Regions from separate parts of the Pseudomonas sp. GW821-FHT01D09 genome, predicted to be linked through region 3. Evidence: riboswitches for the same ligand, from Rfam matches in the RefSeq annotation. Region 3 holds a riboswitch; each other region holds the start of a gene.

Region 1 (5,860 bases), on a different contig from region 3:
TCTGTTCAACCGCTTGCGCGACAGTGGCCGGCGCCTGTTGATTGCCGCCTCCACCTCGCCTCGGGAATTGCCGGTCAAGCTGGCCGACCTCAAGTCGCGGCTGACCCTGGCGCTGATCTTCCAGATGCGCCCCTTGTCCGATGAAGACAAATTGCGGGCCTTGCAGCTGCGCGCTTCGCGCCGTGGCCTGCACCTGACCGATGAGGTCGGGCATTTTATCCTCACCCGTGGCACCCGCAGCATGAGTGCGTTGTTCGACTTGCTCGAACAGCTCGACCAGGCCTCCTTGCAGGCCCAGCGCAAGCTCACCATCCCCTTCCTCAAAGAAACCCTCGGCTGGTAGCCAGCCCTTTGAAACCGGGGCTCCTGGCAAATTCCAGGCGCCAGAAAACCTGCGTTTGGGCCGCTCTGGCCACGCAAAAGGGTCTAAATGGGGATTAAGGGCTTAGATGACATAGGTCAAACAAGAAGTCACATAGATCACGATTGAATTTGCAAATCGATGTGATAGAGGGCATAGTCTCGGCTTCTTTACCTATCAGCCACGGTCGTGCCCATGCTAAATCGCTTCGCACCCCTCGTGCCTCTCGCACTCGTTACCCTGTTGTTTGGTTGCGCCACCCACCCTCAACAAGTGGCAGAGCAGCAAAAACCACAACAACAGCACCAGGCCAAATTCGTTGCAACGCAGTCTTCTTCTGTTTACGAGGAAGAGCTCGCAACCGAGAAGGAACTGGCCGAATTCTCCGATAGCAAGCCTTATCAGCTGCCTTTGCTGGCCGACAGCATTCTTGAGCGCGGCATGTCCCTGATCGGGACCCGCTACCGTTTCGGCGGTACCTCTGAAGCCGGCTTCGACTGCAGTGGTTTTATCGGTTACCTGTTTCGTGAAGAAGCCGGCATGAACCTACCGCGCTCCACCCGCGAAATGATCAACGTGAATGCACCGTTGGTCGCACGAAACAACCTCAAGCCCGGCGATCTGCTTTTCTTCAGTACCAATGGCCGTGGCCGCGTCAGCCACGCCGGTATCTACCTGGGCGATGACCAGTTCATCCACTCCAGCAGCCGCCGCAGCGGCGGGGTGCGGGTCGATAAACTGGGCGACAGCTACTGGAGCAAAACCTTCATCGAAGCCAAGCGCGCCTTGGCGATGGCCCCGACTACCGTTACCGCTCGCAAGTAAAGTTAAAGTGATACTTGAAGTTTGACGCGTAAGCGCTAGAATCCTGAGATATTGTTGCGAACCTGACCGCGCAAGCTTGCTTGCGCGGTCTAGTTTTCAGCGTTCGGCAGTGAAAGCCGCATCCAGATCAGGATTGTTCTGCCCATGTCGACCTCGGCCCGCCTAATGCTTCTTGTTTGCGCCGCACTGCTCAGTGCCTGCGCCAGCCGTCCTGCACCCGCGCCTGTGGCGGCCAAGCCCAAGCCGGTCTTCAACTACGCCACCCAGAATTTTTCGCCTGCTGCCGAAGACGTGCTGTTTCGCGCCCTGGGCTTGGTCGGCACGCCTTACCGCTGGGGCGGCAATACCCCGGACTCCGGGTTTGATTGCAGTGGCCTGATTGGTTTTGTCTACCGCGATGCCGCTGGCATCTCCCTGCCGCGCACCACCCGCGAGCTGATCGTGATGCGGGCCCAGGACGTGCGTGAAGATGCGCTGCAGACCGGCGACCTGTTGTTCTTCGCCACGGGCGGCGGTTCGCAGGTCAGCCATGCCGGCATTTATGTGGGGGAAGGGCGCTTTGTCCATGCCCCGCAAACCGGCGGTACGGTGAAGCTGGATACCTTGTCCAAGGCCTATTGGCAGAATGCCTACCTGAGTGCCAAGCGCGTGTTGCCGGCCGAGCACCTGGCGCGTAACCCCTAAGACCTGTACCGATCAAAAATGTGGGAGCGGGCTTGCTCGCGATAGCGGTGTATCAGGTATCAGATGTGCAAACTGACCCACCGCTATCGCGAGCAAGCCCGCTCCCACATTGGTTTTGTGGTGTTGTCGGGTCCGGTTATTGGGCCGAAGACACCCGCCACACCTTATTCCCCACATCGTCGGCCACCAGCAACCCGCCTTGCTGGTCGATCACCACGCCCACCGGCCGGCCCATGGCTTTCTGGTCACCGTTGAGAAACCCGGTCAGCACATCCACCGGTTGCCCCTTCGGCTTGCCGCCCTCGAACGGCACAAAGATCACCTTGTAACCACTGTGTGGCTTGCGATTCCACGAGCCGTGCTGGCCAATAAACGCCCCCTGGGCAAATTGCGCCGGCAGCGTGTTGCCTTCAGCGAAGGTCAGGCCCAGCGATGCGGTGTGCGGCCCCACGGTATAGTCCGGCGCATCGGGCCTTGTGCATGTTTTTATCCTCAAAGCCTGTAGCCATAGAGGCCTGGCGCGTGGCGATGGTTCAAGTGTATGGCCGGCTTTAATTGACGCTGTACCCCCAACCCACTAACCTTCGCCGCTTGTTTCAGGTGCTCTGTGACGTACGCGTCGACCGAGTGAAACAGGGAAGCCGGTGAGTGCGCGCACTTTTCTACAGTGCGGCCACGATCCCGGCGCTGCCCCCGCAACGGTAAATGAGTCAAGACGCTGCTTTTGCCACTGTATCGCCCGCGATATGGGAAGGTGCATCGTCGGTTTGCCCTGGTCAACAGGGCACCCCTCATGAGCCCGGAGACCGGCCTGATCCATCCAACAGCATCACGGTGGGCGATGCTTGGCTTCATGTTGTTGTCTTTTCCTGCCCGCCGTTTTTGTCCAGCCCCAACGGAGAGCTGCCATGACTGATTCCCCTGATCGTGACGAACGCCACCTGGCGCGCATGCTGCGCAAAAAAGCGGTGATTGACGAGCGCATTGCCAATTCACCGAATGAGTGCGGTTTGCTGCTGGTATTGACCGGCAATGGCAAAGGCAAGAGTAGCTCGGCATTTGGCATGCTGGCCCGGGCCATGGGGCACGGTATGCAATGCGGCGTCGTGCAATTTATCAAGGGCCGTAACAGCACCGGTGAGGAGCTGTTCTTCCGGCGCTTCCCCGAGCAGGTACGCTTTCATGTGATGGGCGAGGGCTTCACCTGGGAAACCCAGGACCGCCAGCGCGATATCGCCGCCGCCGAAGCGGCCTGGCAAGTCTCCCGGGAAATGTTGCAGGACCCGTCCATCGGCCTGGTGGTGCTCGATGAGCTGAACATCGCGCTCAAGCACGGCTATCTTGACCTGGACCAGGTGCTTGGCGACCTGCAAGCCCGCCCACCGATGCAGCACGTGCTGGTCACCGGGCGTGGCGCCAAGCCGGAGCTGATGGAAATGGCCGACACCGTCACCGAAATGGGCATGCTCAAGCACGCGTTCCAGGCCGGTATCAAGGCACAGAAAGGCATCGAACTTTGAACCCGCCGCGCCATTGCCCTGCCGTGCTGATCGCCGCGCCGGCGTCGGGCCAGGGCAAGACCACCGTCACCGCCGCCCTGGCCCGCTTGCACCGCAACCTGGGGCGCAAGGTCCGGGTGTTCAAGTGCGGCCCGGACTTTCTCGACCCGATGATCCATGAGCGCGCCAGTGGCGCGCCGGTCTATCAATTGGACATGTGGATGGTCGGCGAGCAGGAAAGTCGCCGCCTGTTGTGGGAAGCCGCGGGGGAGGCGGACCTGATCCTGATCGAGGGCGTGATGGGCCTGTTCGACGGCACCCCCTCCAGCGCCGATCTGGCCCGCCATTTTGGCGTGCCCGTGCTGGCGGTGATCGACGGCACCGCCATGGCCCAGACCTTCGGCGCCCTGGCGCTGGGGCTGGCGCGTTACCAGGCGGACCTGCCGTTCGCCGGGGTCCTGGCCAACCGCGTCGGCACCGTGCGCCATGCGCAGTTGCTCGAAGGCAGCCTGACCGAAGGCCTGCGCTGGTACGGCGCACTGTCCCGGGAAACCGGCATTGAGTTACCCAGCCGCCACCTGGGCCTGGTGCAGGCCAGCGAGTTGAATGACCTGGACCTGCGCCTGGATGCCGCCGCTGCCGCCCTGGCCAGCAGTTGCGAGGTAGCGCTGCCACCGTCGGTGGCATTCGCCGCGCCCGAGGTAATCGAGGCCCAGTCCTTGCTGGCCGGGGTGCGGATTGCCGTGGCCCGTGACGAAGCCTTTGCCTTCACCTACGGCGCCAGCCTCGACTTGCTGCGGGCGATGGGCGCGCAGTTGCACTTCTTCTCGCCGATCCATGACCGCGTGTTGCCCGATGCCCACAGCCTTTATCTGCCCGGGGGTTACCCGGAGCTGCATCACCAGGCGCTGTCGCAAAACACCGCGATGCTGCAGGCGATCCGCGCCCATCACGCCGCTGGCAAACCGTTGCTGGCCGAATGCGGTGGCATGCTCTACCTGCTCGACTCCTTGACCGATGTCGAGGGCTCCCGCGCCGAACTGCTGGGCCTGCTGCAAGGCGATGCGGTCATGCAGAAACGCCTGGCGGCCCTGGCCCTGCAAACGGTCGAGCTGCCAGAAGGCGTGCTGCGCGGCCATACCTATCATCACTCCCTGACCAGCACGCAGTGGCAGCCGATTGCCCGTGGCCTGAGCCCCAATGGCGGGCGCGGCGCCGAGGCGGTGTATCGCCAGGGGCGGATGACGGCCTCCTATGTGCACTTTTATTTCCCATCGAACCCGGCTGCGGTGGCCGCGTTGTTTGCGCCAGACCGGCAAGCCGTTATCGCAGACCACCACGGTGCAAATGTGGGAGCGGGCTTGCCCGCGATAGGGCCATGACCGACCACGCCTACCCCCAGGCCGAGCGCGACGCGATCTACCGCGCCATCGCCGAACGCCGCGATATGCGCCACTTCAGCGGCGGCAGCGTCGCCCCCGAACTGTTGCATCGCCTGCTGCACGCCGCGCACCAGGCCCCCAGCGTCGGCCTGATGCAGCCCTGGCGCTTTATCCGCATCAGCGACCGCAACCTGCGCGGGCAGATCCAGCAGTTGGTGGAAGCCGAACGCATCCGCACCGCGCAAGCCCTGGGCGAGCGCTCGGACGATTTCATGAGGCTCAAGGTCGAAGGCATCCACGACTGCGCCGAGGTGCTGGTGGCGGCGTTGATGGATGACCGCGAGCGGCATATTTTCGGGCGCCGGACCTTGCCGGAAATGGACCTGGCCTCGCTGTCCTGCGCGATCCAGAATCTATGGCTGGCGTCCCGCGCCGAAGGCCTGGGCCTGGGCTGGGTGTCGTTGTTCGAGCCCCGGGACCTGGCCGACCTGCTGGGCCTGCCGCCCGGCGCCAAGCCCCTGGCCGTGCTGTGCCTGGGCCCGGTGACCGAGTTCTACCCGGCACCGATGTTGCAACTCGAAGGCTGGACCGAACCGCGTCCGCTGAGTGACATGCTGTATGAAAATTATTGGGGAGTGAGTCAATGAGTGTGGCCTTGCTGAGTGTCGCTGCAGTGGCGCTGGATGCGCTGCTGGGCGAGCCCAGGCGCTGGCATCCGCTGGTGGCGTTCGGCAATTTTGCCGGGCGCATCGAGCAACGTTTCAACTCCGCAGGGCGCGGCTGGCGCAGCCATGGTGTGACTGCGTGGTTTATCTGCGTGATACCGCTGACCTTGCTGGCCACGGCCTTGTCCTGGGCGCCTTATTTCGGCTGGGTGATCGAGATCCTCGCGCTGTACCTGGCCCTGGGCATGCGCAGCCTGGGTGAGCATGTGTTGCCGGTGGCCCAGGCCCTGCGCAGTGGTGACCTGGACGAGGCGCGCACGCGCGTCAGTTACCTGGTCAGCCGCGAAACCCGCGAACTGGACAGCACTGAAGTGGCGCGGGCCGCCACCGAGTCAGTGCTGGAAAACGGCAGCGACGCGGTGTTCGCCGCGCTGTTCTGGTTTG
Region 2 (5,860 bases), on a different contig from region 3:
CTGCGCCAGGCCAGGTCCTTGAAGCTGATCGGGCGGCTGATGATGCGCCCGTCCAGTTCCGGCAAGGCGATATGCATCGCCAGGTCGCGCGGGCCCAGGCCCTGCTCGCTGGCTTCCCAGCCGGGCTGGTTGTCCTGGGCACAGATGGCCTGGATCACCGGGATATTGCGGCGAAACGGCCGCAGATGGGGCGCTTCGGGGCTGGATTGGGCAAAGCCGGTGGTGTTGAGAATCACCGCCGCCTGCACCTCATCCAGCAGGTCCTCGACCACCGTCAGGCAGCCGGGCTCCTTCAAACTGGCCACCGCCATTGGCAGTGGATTAAGGCCCGCCGCCTGCAAGCGCTGGCAGAACACATCGATAAAAGCGGTATTGGCCGCCTGCAAGTGCGAGCGATAGAACAGCACCGCCGCCACCGGCCACCCGGCGTTCCAGTCTGCCTGCCAGTCATTGAGGCGCGCATTGGCCTTGTGCGGGTGATAGATCGCCGTGCGCGGCAGGGTTTGCGGCTCGGCCCACGGGTAATCGCGGCCCAGGTAGCAGCTGGCCAGGCAGGCATAGAAATCCAGCGCATTCCCCAGCCCGCCCTGGCGCAGAAAGTGCCACAGGCGGTCGCGCTCTGCGGCGCTGACGCTGCTCAAGCTGCTGAGTTCGGGATCGGGGCGATCGTCCCCCGGCACCAAGATCAACTGCACGCCCTGCCCGGCCAGCTCCACCAGGCGCTGGATACCATAACGCCAATAAGCGATGCCGCCGTGCAGGGAAATCAGGATGACCTTGGCGTGGCGCAGCACCTCGTCCACATACAGGTCCACCGAGGCATGGTTCTGCACCTGCATCGGGTTGGCCAGGCGCAGGCTCGGGTAGTCGTCGGGCAGTTGCTGCGCCGCTTCGGCCAGCAACGCCAGACTCGAATCGCCGCTGCACAGGATCACCAGCTCGGCGGGGGTTTGCCCAAGGTCGGCGATGTTGTCATCGGAGACGAAACCTCCGGGCTGGGTCCTGAGCAGATGCACGGGTTAAACGCTGAGCGCAGCGCGCAATTGCGCTTCGAGGCCTGCTGCGTCCAGGTCCTGGCCGATCAGCACCAGGCGCGTGATGCGTGCTTCGTCAGCGCTCCAGGCACGGTCGAAGTGTTTGTCAAAACGCGTGCCCACGCCCTGGATCAGCAGGCGCATCGGCTTGTTCGGGATCGCCGCGAAGCCTTTGACCCGCAGGATGCCGTGCTGCACCACCAACTGGGTCAAGGCGTCGAGCAGCAGCGCTTCGTCAGCCTGTGGCAGGTCGATGGAGATGGAATCAAACGCATCGTGATCGTGATCGTCCTCACCTTCGTGGTGGTGATCGTGATGGCTGTGGCGCCCGTCGATATGCTCCTCGGAACCGGCGCCCAGGCCAATCAACACATCCAGGGGCAGGCGGCCGCTGCTGGCTTCGACGATTTTCACCGCGGGCGGCAGTTCTTCGGCGACTTCCAGGCGTACACGGGCCAGGTCTTCGGCGCTGATCAGGTCGGTTTTATTGAGGATCACCAGGTCGGCGCTGGCCAGTTGATCGGCAAACAGTTCGTGCAGCGGCGATTCGTGGTCCAGGTTCGGGTCCAGCTTACGCTGGGCGTCGACCTGGTCCGGGAACGCGGCGAAGGTGCCAGCGGCCACGGCCGGGCTGTCGACCACGGTGATCACCGCATCAACCGTGCAGGCGCTACGGATTTCCGGCCACTGGAAGGCCTGGACCAGCGGCTTAGGCAGGGCCAGGCCAGAGGTTTCGATGAGGATATGGTCAAGGTCGCCACGGCGCGCCACCAGTTCACGCATCACCGGGAAGAACTCTTCCTGCACGGTGCAGCATAGGCAGCCGTTGGCCAGTTCATACACGCGGCCGCTGGCTTCTTCTTCGGTGCAACCGATGGAGCACTGCTTGAGGATCTCGCCGTCGATACCCAGCTCACCGAACTCGTTGACGATCACCGCAATGCGGCGGCCCTGGGCGTTGTCCAGCATATGGCGCAGCAAGGTGGTTTTGCCCGAGCCGAGGAAGCCGGTGACGATAGTAACGGGGAGTTTGGCCAGTGTTTTCATCGGATGCCCTGTGGGGCGGGCATACGGGACGACAGGCCCTGCGACGGCGCGCAGGTGCAGGATTCGTCACCGGATCACCCCGCCCGGTTGAAATGGAAAATCGGTGACGAGGCAGGTCTCCTGGCTTGGGGCTTGCCGGCCTTGCGGCTGGCGCTGGCTGCGCCTTCCCACCGTATTGGCAGTGGCGTGGCAGTCAGATAAACCCTTTACAGTTGCGGGGGCAGCCGCGGCTTGGACCGCGTTCCCTTCTTAGCTTCGACCGGGGCCGAAGAACCTCGAAGGTGCAAGGCTACGCAGTGCGAGAGGACGGGTCAATGTCGGCAAACCCGGATCAAGTATTTACCCCACGGCACTCGGATAAAAAACCTGTATCACTTTGCACACCCCGGCGGGGAACGCGTTTGATGTGGACACCACACAGATATCGATTCATCAATTTGCAGCCCTGTCGACACTACTCAAAGACGTTCATCAATAAATCCGAGGATCTGTCATGACACTTTCAATATTTCCATCCAACAACTTCAACTTGCCGCCGATCACACAGGACCACAACCAAAGGGCGGATGATGCCGGAGATAACGGCCGCACAACGCGGGCAACGCCAAGGGCATCAAGTACAACACGCGATCCCTCGCGCTACACCAACAAGCAACTGATCAAGGAGGTAAAAAAGCACTTTGAGGAGTACGCAGCGGGGGCCGGTGACAAATACGTCAATTTTAACGAATTAAAAGAAGCCGCCGGTCAGCGTCCAAGCACTAGAACCTTTTCTCAGCAAGCATCAGCAGTTGCAACTGAGCTGCTCAAACGCGAGCGCTTGCTTAACCAGTTGGATATAGGGGTCGGGGCTGAAGCTCAAGGACGGGGCTTGAAAGACCAAAGGTTTGACCATGACAACCTTAACTACATGATCAGAGTGTCGTCTGACAAACCCAGAGTCAGGTTTAATGAATCCTAAGGATCAACCTGTTGAAACAAGCACCTACGCTCACCAACCATCGGGATATCTGACGATACCGCGATCAAGCAAACACCTTGAGCCTCGACAAGCGCCCAAGGTGTTTGACGCCCATCCCTCGCACATGCTCTCCTAAGCACCTTGTTTCGGGTGCCCTTGATTGGGTGAAACGGGAAACCGGTGAGCCATAGTCTTATGGCAATTCCGGTGCTGCCCCCGCAACGGTAAGCGAGCGAAGCGTCACAGCCACTGTGCTTTTGGCATGGGAAGGCGATGCTTTCAGGCCCTAGAAGAGCCCCTCGCAAGCCCGGAGACCGGCCCGAACCATCAGATAACAAACCCGCGGTGGGCGGGCGCTGTTCAGAACCCTGCGGGCCCGGCTCGCGGGGTTTTCATGCGCTCGTGTCACCCTGCCACTCGAAAGGGACGTGCCATGTCGATCATCAGCAGCACCTCACACACCGCCAGCACCAACGCCACCTTGAGCCAACGCCTGACTGTCGCCATCGGCGCGTCGATCCTCGGTGCGTGCCTGGTGTATTTCGCCGGGTTCTCCCATATCGAGGCGGTGCACAACGCCGCCCACGATACGCGCCACAGCGCCGCCTTCCCGTGCCATTGAGACCTGCTGCCATGATCAAGCGTATTGCGCAAACCGCAGGGTTCACCGGCCTGCTGGCCGCCCTGTTGCTGACCCTGCTGCAAAGTTTCTGGGTAGCCCCGCTGATTCTGCAGGCGGAAACCTTTGAAAACGCCCCGGTGGTGACCGAGGTGCATGAGCATGCTCCAGGCACTGCGGCCCACAGCCACGACGCCGAAGCCTGGGCGCCGGAAGACGGCTGGCAGCGCCTGCTGTCCACCACCGGCGCTAACCTGGTGGTCGCCGTAGGTTTTGCCCTGATGCTCGCCGGCCTCTACACCCTGCGCGCGCCGACCCGCACTGCCCAGGGCCTGCTCTGGGGCCTGGCCGGCTACGCCACGTTTGTGCTGGCGCCGACCCTGGGCTTGCCGCCTGAGCTGCCCGGCACGGCGGCGGCGGACCTAGCGCAACGACAGGTCTGGTGGATCGGCACGGCAGCGTCCACCGCTGCCGGCATTGCGCTGATTGTGTTTGGCCGCAACTGGCTGCTGAAGATCCTTGGCGTCGCGATCCTGGCCGTACCCCATGTGATTGGCGCGCCACAGCCCGAAGTGCACTCGATGCTCGCCCCGCAAGCTCTGGAAGCGCAGTTCAAGATCGCCTCGCAGCTGACCAACGTTGCGTTCTGGCTGGCGTTGGGCCTGATCAGCGCTTGGTTGTTTCGCCGCAATCGCGACGTTCAATACGCAGCATGATCCTGACGGTCGGCCTGGGTTGTCAGCGTGGCTGTCAGGTTGAGGCTCTGCTGGAACTGTTCGGCAGCGCCCTGGCCGAGGCCGGTATCGACCCCGGCCAGGTAAGCGCCTTGGCCAGTATTGCCCACAAGCGCGATGAACCGGGCATGATCGCCCTGGCCAAGGCCCTGAATCTGCCATTGCAGTGCTTTGATGCACAACAACTGCTCGATTACGAAGGGCGCTTGAGCCACAGGTCGAATGTGGCCTTCGCCCATACAGGGTGCTACGGCATTGCCGAAAGTGCCGCTTTGGCCTTGGCAGAACAGCTAGCCAATGCCCCTGCCCGACTGCTGATCACCCGCAAAAAAGCCGCCAGGGCCACGTTTGCGTTGGCCTGCGCTGGCTAAAGTCCGATAATTGCCCTTCTCGATCATGAGCCGTGCTCATGCTCGCCCGCTTTTGCACAGGATTTTTCCATGACCGTCTTCTTCATCGGCGCCGGCCCCGGCGACCCGGAACTGATCACCGTCAAGGGCCAGCGGCTGATCCGCCATTGCCCGGTGATCCTCTACGCAGGCTCCCTGGTGCCGGCTGCCGTACTCGAAGGGCATCGGGCCGAACAGGTGGTCAACAGCGCCGAACTGAACCTGGAGCAAATCATTGGCTTGATCAAGGTCGCCCATGCAAAAGGCCAGGACGTGGCGCGGGTACATTCCGGCGATCCAAGCCTGTATGGAGCGATTGGCGAGCAAATCCGCCATTTGCGCGCGCTGGGGATCCCCTTCCAGATCATTCCCGGGGTCACGGCGGTGGCCGCTTGTGCCGCGTTGCTGGAAACTGAATTGACCCTGCCGGATATCGCCCAAAGCGTGATCCTGACCCGTTATGCGGACAAAACCACGATGCCCGCCGGTGAGGCATTCGCCAGCCTGGCCAGCCATGGCACCACCATGGCCGTGCACCTGGGGGTCAATCACCTGGAAAAAATCGTCGCCGAACTGCTGCCGCATTATGGTGCCGATTGCCCGATTGCCGTGGTGCACCGGGCGACGTGGCCGGATCAGGATTGGGCCCTGGGAACTTTGGCGGATATTGCCGGGAAAGTGGCAGCCAAGGGGTTCAGGCGTACGGCGCTGATTCTGGTGGGCCGGGTGCTGGCCAGTGACAGCTTCAGCGAATCTTCGCTGTATCGGGCGGGGCATGCCCACCTCTACCGCCCCTGACACTACGCAGGACAACCTGTGGGAGCTGGCTTGCCTGCGATAGCGGTGAAACAGTCGATAGCTAAGTCGCCTGGCACACCGCTATCGCAGGCAAGCCAGCTCCCACAGTTAATTTTTTTGTTAGATAGTTCGTGTAACTCATTAATTTAAATCAATAAAAAACGGCGCTCACGGGGCGCCGTTTTTTGTTTGCAGCGAACACCTTAGTAGTAGGCGTTTTCTTTCTGCGTATGGTCAGTCACGTCACGTACACCCTTGAGCTCGGGAATCCGCTCCAG
Region 3 (5,860 bases):
GCCAGGAAGGCCCCCACTTCACCGTCAGCCATGTGTTCGTTGATCATGCGCTCGAAGGTCTGTTGCTTGTCGCGGTTCAGATCCTGCACCGCCGTGGTGTAGTCGATTTCGCCGCGCACACGCTCGGGGCAGTCGGCTTCGACAAAGCGGTAGGCGTGCCCGGCGTCGATATAGGTCTGGCAGATTTCCCGGCGCAGGTCGATCAGCTTGTCCTTGCTCTGGCCCTTGTCCATCAGGAAAAACACGTCGGTGCGGTTCAGCGCCTTCACCGCCTGCATCGTGATGTAGTCGGGGTTGCCGGCGCCAATGCCGATGATCAGGATCTTTTTCATGGGTCAGGTGTTCTCGATAACAGGCTAGGCAGAGGGTGCGGATTTTGCCATGCTCAAGCCACTGACGGCAGAATTAAACTCCAGCCCCACGCTCCAGGCGTTTCGTTCACGCCACTCAATGAACCCAATAAGCTCAAATAAAATCAAACTGCCTGGCAATATCGAGCACAAACTTTCCAGCAAGGGCGTTTTTATAATCCTTGGGATCAACCCCTATGTAGTCATAGTGCGTAACATTAAGCTTGGGCAGGTGAGCATTAACCGCAGCAGGGCGTGTTTCCACCCTGGAAATTCTCTGCACGGCCAATGCCTTTTTGACGAAAACCTGATAGCGCGCGCCCAACTGGAATGTCCGAATTGAATTAATGGCTTTCTTATGCCCCTGTTTATAAGCCGGTAATGAAAGGCGTATTTTATACATCGAGGGATCAAGGTCGAGTGCCCAGTGCTGCACACTGAGTTTCTTGCCTCTGAACGCCAACGAAAACCCAATACTTTCCTGATCCAGAAAAGGGTGAAGGTGGGCAATCTTATCGAAGCGCTTAGAACCCTTCATGGACGGGCCATTACATTGATCGCAGGCCAGCACCAAGTTACCCAACGTCAAGGAAAGGAACGGTATTGCGGCCTTGGGATAATAATGGTCCAGGCTCCCTCGATAACCCGAAATAGTCGCATCACCCTCCCTCACATCAATTGCCGCCATATGGCAATACGGACATATTACATAGCCAACAGTAGAGCACAGTGCGTACGCACACCAATCAACCGGCGGAAAAACCGCGGGCTTGGCACTGAAACTCTTATAGTTTAGATATTTCTCCAGGAGTTGGCGCACAGTCGTTCGATCGACCTTCGACTTGAACCTTTTGCGAAAGTCTTCAGCAATGGCGCGCAAATTTCCGGCCAACTCCCGACATATTTGGTTTTTATACTGAGCCATGAAATCAGCCAATCGATATTGCACCATCACCCCAGCCTGGCAAGGCCCCTGGAATTGATGCAAGTCGATCAACATCTGATCAACTTTTTCCGCGACAAATGCTCGATGGCGTGTACGCGCTTTATGCCACATATCAGACACATTAATGATCATGGCTTCTGACTATCCTTGCGTACACGCAGCAACGCATTTTTGATACCAACGTCACCAATGCTACTGAGTAATAATTCGTCCTGCGGAGAAAGGACTTTATCTGTTATTCGAGCATGCAATTGATTGATTTTCTTTGCAGCAAACTCACCTAACGCAACCGAATCGAATGCTTTGAAAATGATGTCCTCCAACGGCGTAGCGAAGGTCGCGCCCAACCCTTGCTCCTTGTCCAGATTGGTGACCATGCACGTCGGAAAATCACCCGTTATTACCGGAGAATGAGTGGCGACCACCAACTGTAATATTTCTACACCATACTCTTCCTTAGCCGCCGCCATAAATTTATTCAACAAATATATGTAACGACGCTGCCAAGCCAAATGCAAGTAGGCATCACCCTCGTCAATCAGTACGAGCACATGATCCAAGCGCTTCTCACGCATCCTTTCAAACGCTTTGCGCAACAATGAAAACTGATCGACTAACGCCCTCACCCCCGAACTCTGCTCCCCCCAAAGAATCTCGACTGCAGCATTAGAGGCGAGCAACTGCGCAGCGTGTGCGGACGAATCAATGGTGAACGTATATCCTCGATTTTTTCTTTGAAGCTGCTTCCCTCCGGCTTTAAGCAAACCAACGGTAGACTCAAAGTTTTTGAGCATATCCTTCATAATCAGATGGTCGCGTCGGTCCTGCACATAAATAGCAATATTGTTGATCCGCAAAAAAGCCCGAGCAAAACGTAGCTTATTCGACTGCTTTTCTACCGCTTTCTCCAAAACCGCCAACATTGCAAACCTACCCTTGCCTGTGGGCAGATAACTCAATATGGCATTTTCGATCTTTGACAAGACTGTTGCCAAACGCTTGTCAAATAAACTTTGAGGATGGCCACGTTCATAATATGGTGATTTGAATTCCTCCTCGCTCATCACCAGCTTTCGATAATCCCCTACCAACTCTTCGAGCAACGTCGAATTTAAATGTCCCGTTTTCGAGCGCACCAGAGAAAGCAGTGCGGGTGCAAGTATATCTTTGCATAAAGTTGAGCTATAGCTGATTTCTGCACGCAAACTTGAACTCAGGCCCAGGTCCTCGGCCACCGAATAGAACTGCTCAAGCTGATCCAGGCTTGCATTTTTTTCAAATCGAGGCGATGCATCGATAAATCTATTTCTGAGTGGGATTCTTCTTCGATACGGCAAAGGAGAAAAATAGATCACCCCCACTTTTCTCAACTCGGCGGCCGACAATTTGCCGATGCTTTCTTCGTATTGTCCAAACACTGATCGTTGGGGCAATGCACGCATCGAGGAAATCGACGCCGCCATATCGCTTAGTAATGACGTTTTGCCGGAACCGTTATTACCCAGGACCAAACGGACCGTGTCCACATCAAAAAAGCCCTGCCACTTCAAGCTTTCTTGGTTTTCAAACTCAAAGGTGTGCTTGCCGGTTTCCACCGCAATCAGCTTGCTTGCCCTCATAAACGTCCTTGCTCAATCTGCAAAATTTATACGCATTCGATAGGTGCGCGCCGAGACAGCGCCGTATATAAGCGCAAATGATTGCATTTTGCCACTTCATCCGTTCTAGCGGTGGCTGTCCAGGCGCAGGCGCCAGACACTGTTGAAACGCAGCTCAGTAGAAGACAGCGGCTCCACATCGATCAGGTAAAACATACCCATCGGGCATTGCATGGCATTCAGGAGGGCCGCGCGAATCACTGATGGATGTGTCACCGCCACCACATGGCCGGGCTGGTCTTGCAGGGCCTGCATCCACAAGCGTACCCGCACGCAGAGTTGCGCCACCGACTCACCGCCATGGGGAGCGCTGGCGCTGTCTGTGAGCCAGCTTGCCATCTCATCGTCGGTGATGATGCTGACGTCCTGGCCATGCCAACGGCCCACATCCATATCACGCAAGCCGTCATCGACCTTGGCTTGCTCGCCAAACAACATCGCCGTTTGCCGGGTCCGCCGTTCAGGCCCACATAGCAAGCGTGGCGCTTTCTTAAAGCGCCCGGCCAGCATCAAGGGGGTAGGCGGTATTTCCAGGGCTTCGTCGAGGGGGAATTGCCCGCGTTTCTGCGCCCGGGTCGAGCCATGGCAAATCAGCGTCAGGCGGGTGCTCTGCATGGACCTGGATCTCGGGTGAGCCGGTGAAGAACACATCTTACAACGATCGGATCTGCCAGCAGTGCATCGCAATGTTGACCAACGGTTGTGGGAATGTTCAGATGCCGGCCTGTTTCAGGTGCCGCATGCCGCCGTGCATGAGGTGAAACGGGAAACCGGTACGCTCGTTCGAGCAAGTCCGGTGCTGCCCCCGCAACGGTATTCGCGTGACCCCTTCGTTACACCACTGTGGCCAGAACGCCATGGGAAGGTGAAGGGTTCGATACGCGAGAGCCCGGAGACCGGCCTGGAATTTCTGTTTGGCATAATCCTGCGGTGGGCGGGCATGGGCCGGTGTCGGTGTGTGCCCGGTGCCTTCTCCTGCGTGCTTCTGCGAAGATACTTTCGAGAAGACTATGATTTTCCAACGTTCCTCTACCTCTGGCCCGACCCTGCTCCTGGGGTGCCTGTTCAGCCCGCTGCTGCTCGCCGATGACGCGGCCCTGGTGCTCCATCCGCAGACCGTTTCGGCGCCGTCGGTGGAATCCACCACCGTGGCCGAGATGGCCCAATACGGCAGCAAAGTGGCGATTGTCACCCGCGAACAGATTGAACGCGCCGGCCCCAGCGCCGATATCACGCGGGCGATGCAGATGTTTATCCCCGGTTTCTATGTCGCGCCCAAAAACGGCCCGTTCGACTACGGCACCTACTCCCTGCTGGGCGGGCGCAATGACGACACCCTGATCCTGCTCGACGGCGTACGCCTGAACAACCGCCTGTACGGTGGCCTGTACCTGGACACCCTGCCGGCCAACGCCGTGGAGCGCATCGAAGTGCTCAAGGGTGGCCAGAGCCTGTTGTTCGGGACCCAGGCGGTGGCGGGCGTAATCAATATCGTCACGCGCAGCCCGCAGACCCGCGAGGTGTCCGGCGAAACCAACCTGGGCGTCGATACCTTTGGCGGCACCACCGGCGATGCCCGGGCCGAGCGGGTTTTCACTAACGGCCTGGGCGACCTGGGCCTGCTGGCCTATGTCAGCCATAACGTGTCCGAGGGCTACCAGCCGTTTCGCAACCGCGACATGAGCCATGTCAGCGACAAGAAACGTTCCTACGAAGTCACCACCCTCGGCGCCAAGGCCATCCAGTCTATTGGCGATGACTCGCGCCTGGAGCTGTTCTACCAGTACTCCGACGCCAACCTGGACTTCGCCGGCGCCACCAACAACCGCAAGACCACCAACGACCGCGTGCAACAGATCGCCACGGCGACCTTCGAGCAACGCCTCAACGAGCGGCTGAGTTACTTCGTCAAGGGCCATATCAACGATTGGGATACGCGCTATTCACGGGTCAACAACACCGCCGACGGCGGCACCCTGGTACGCAACCACAATGACTACTGGGGTTTTACCGACTGGGGCGTGCAGGCCGAAGGCAAGGCTGAGCTTGAAGGCGGGCATGTGCTGGTGTTCGGCTCCGACAACCAGTGGTTCAAGGGCCAGGACGATGTGCTGGTCATCGACAACAACCAGGCCGAGGCCCACGCCCTGTACAGCCAACTGCGCCCGCAGATCGACGCCCTGCCCGACTGGCACCCGAGTATCGGCGTGCGCCACGAAACCATGAGCGGCGGCGACAGTGCCACGGTCGGCATGCTCACCTCGCTCTATGACCTCAACGCCAACTGGGCCCTGCGCGGCCAGTACGGCACCGCCTACAAGCTGCCGAATGCCGAGCAACTGTTTGTCAATGAGCCCGGCGACGAACTCGGCAACCGCAACCTCAAGCCGGAAAAAAGCCGCAACGCCGAGCTGGGCCTGGACTACAAGGGCCTGCTGGCCGACCGTGAGTTCAGTGCCAGCCTGACCCTGTTCAAGCGCACGATCACCGACCTGATCACCCTCGACGATATCCAGTGGGTCAACGGCCAGGGGCAGATCCAGATGCGCGGCTTCGAGGCCGACGCCAAGTGGGCGCTCAACGACCAGTGGAGCCTGCAGGCGGACATGACCCGCAACCTGACCGAGTCGCGCGCCGGCGTCACGATCAATGATGTGCCCAGTTTCTTCGCCCGTTCGCGGGTGGGTTTCGAGTCGCAGAACCGCCTGTGGGGCGCCGGCGCGGCCATCCGTTATATCCACGATGTGACCAGCTCGAAACGCATCGAGTACGGTCACTACTCGGTCGTAGACGCCGACGCCTACCGCTACCTCGACCACGCCCATCAACACCGCGTGAGCCTGCTGGTAGAAAACCTGTTCGACCGCGACTACGTCACCAGCCGCTCCAGCAATGTCGACAACCTG

The links. A riboswitch is a leader RNA that binds a small molecule or an ion and turns the genes downstream of it on or off. The one in region 3 is predicted to bind cobalamin.
Region 1: linked by a shared signal. The riboswitch ahead of cobO (cob(I)yrinic acid a,c-diamide adenosyltransferase) and the one ahead of AC07W7_RS27000 (TonB-dependent receptor plug domain-containing protein) in region 3 are both predicted to bind cobalamin.
Region 2: linked by a shared signal. The riboswitch ahead of AC07W7_RS01940 (CbtB domain-containing protein) and the one ahead of AC07W7_RS27000 (TonB-dependent receptor plug domain-containing protein) in region 3 are both predicted to bind cobalamin.

Annotation. Positions count from the first base shown of each region.
Region 1 is NZ_JBWKWY010000004.1:251,606-257,465, forward strand. Features, by position in the region: gene hda (DnaA regulatory inactivator Hda) at 1-343, shown strand, start outside; gene AC07W7_RS06990 (C40 family peptidase) at 557-1,186, shown strand; gene AC07W7_RS06995 (C40 family peptidase) at 1,331-1,870, shown strand; partial or broken gene AC07W7_RS07000 (sorbosone dehydrogenase family protein) at 2,007-2,336, opposite strand; cobalamin riboswitch at 2,452-2,699, shown strand; gene cobO (cob(I)yrinic acid a,c-diamide adenosyltransferase) at 2,779-3,390, shown strand; gene AC07W7_RS07010 (cobyrinic acid a,c-diamide synthase CobB) at 3,387-4,751, shown strand; gene bluB (5,6-dimethylbenzimidazole synthase) at 4,748-5,398, shown strand; gene cbiB (adenosylcobinamide-phosphate synthase CbiB) at 5,395-5,860, shown strand, end outside.
Region 2 is NZ_JBWKWY010000001.1:401,761-407,620, reverse strand. Features, by position in the region: gene cobN (cobaltochelatase subunit CobN) at 1-1,016, opposite strand, end outside; gene cobW (cobalamin biosynthesis protein CobW) at 1,020-2,081, opposite strand; cobalamin riboswitch at 2,175-2,374, opposite strand; gene AC07W7_RS01945 (hypothetical protein) at 2,575-3,042, shown strand; cobalamin riboswitch at 3,174-3,379, shown strand; gene AC07W7_RS01940 (CbtB domain-containing protein) at 3,476-3,664, shown strand; gene AC07W7_RS01935 (CbtA family protein) at 3,676-4,377, shown strand; gene AC07W7_RS01930 (cobalamin biosynthesis protein) at 4,374-4,766, shown strand; gene cobM (precorrin-4 C(11)-methyltransferase) at 4,836-5,582, shown strand; gene nfuA (Fe-S biogenesis protein NfuA) at 5,786-5,860, opposite strand, start outside.
Region 3 is NZ_JBWKWY010000063.1:511-6,370, forward strand. Features, by position in the region: gene cobF (precorrin-6A synthase (deacetylating)) at 1-332, opposite strand, end outside; gene AC07W7_RS26985 (hypothetical protein) at 466-1,428, opposite strand; gene AC07W7_RS26990 (ATP-binding protein) at 1,425-2,915, opposite strand; gene AC07W7_RS26995 (histidine phosphatase family protein) at 3,021-3,569, opposite strand; cobalamin riboswitch at 3,669-3,873, shown strand; gene AC07W7_RS27000 (TonB-dependent receptor plug domain-containing protein) at 3,965-5,860, shown strand, end outside.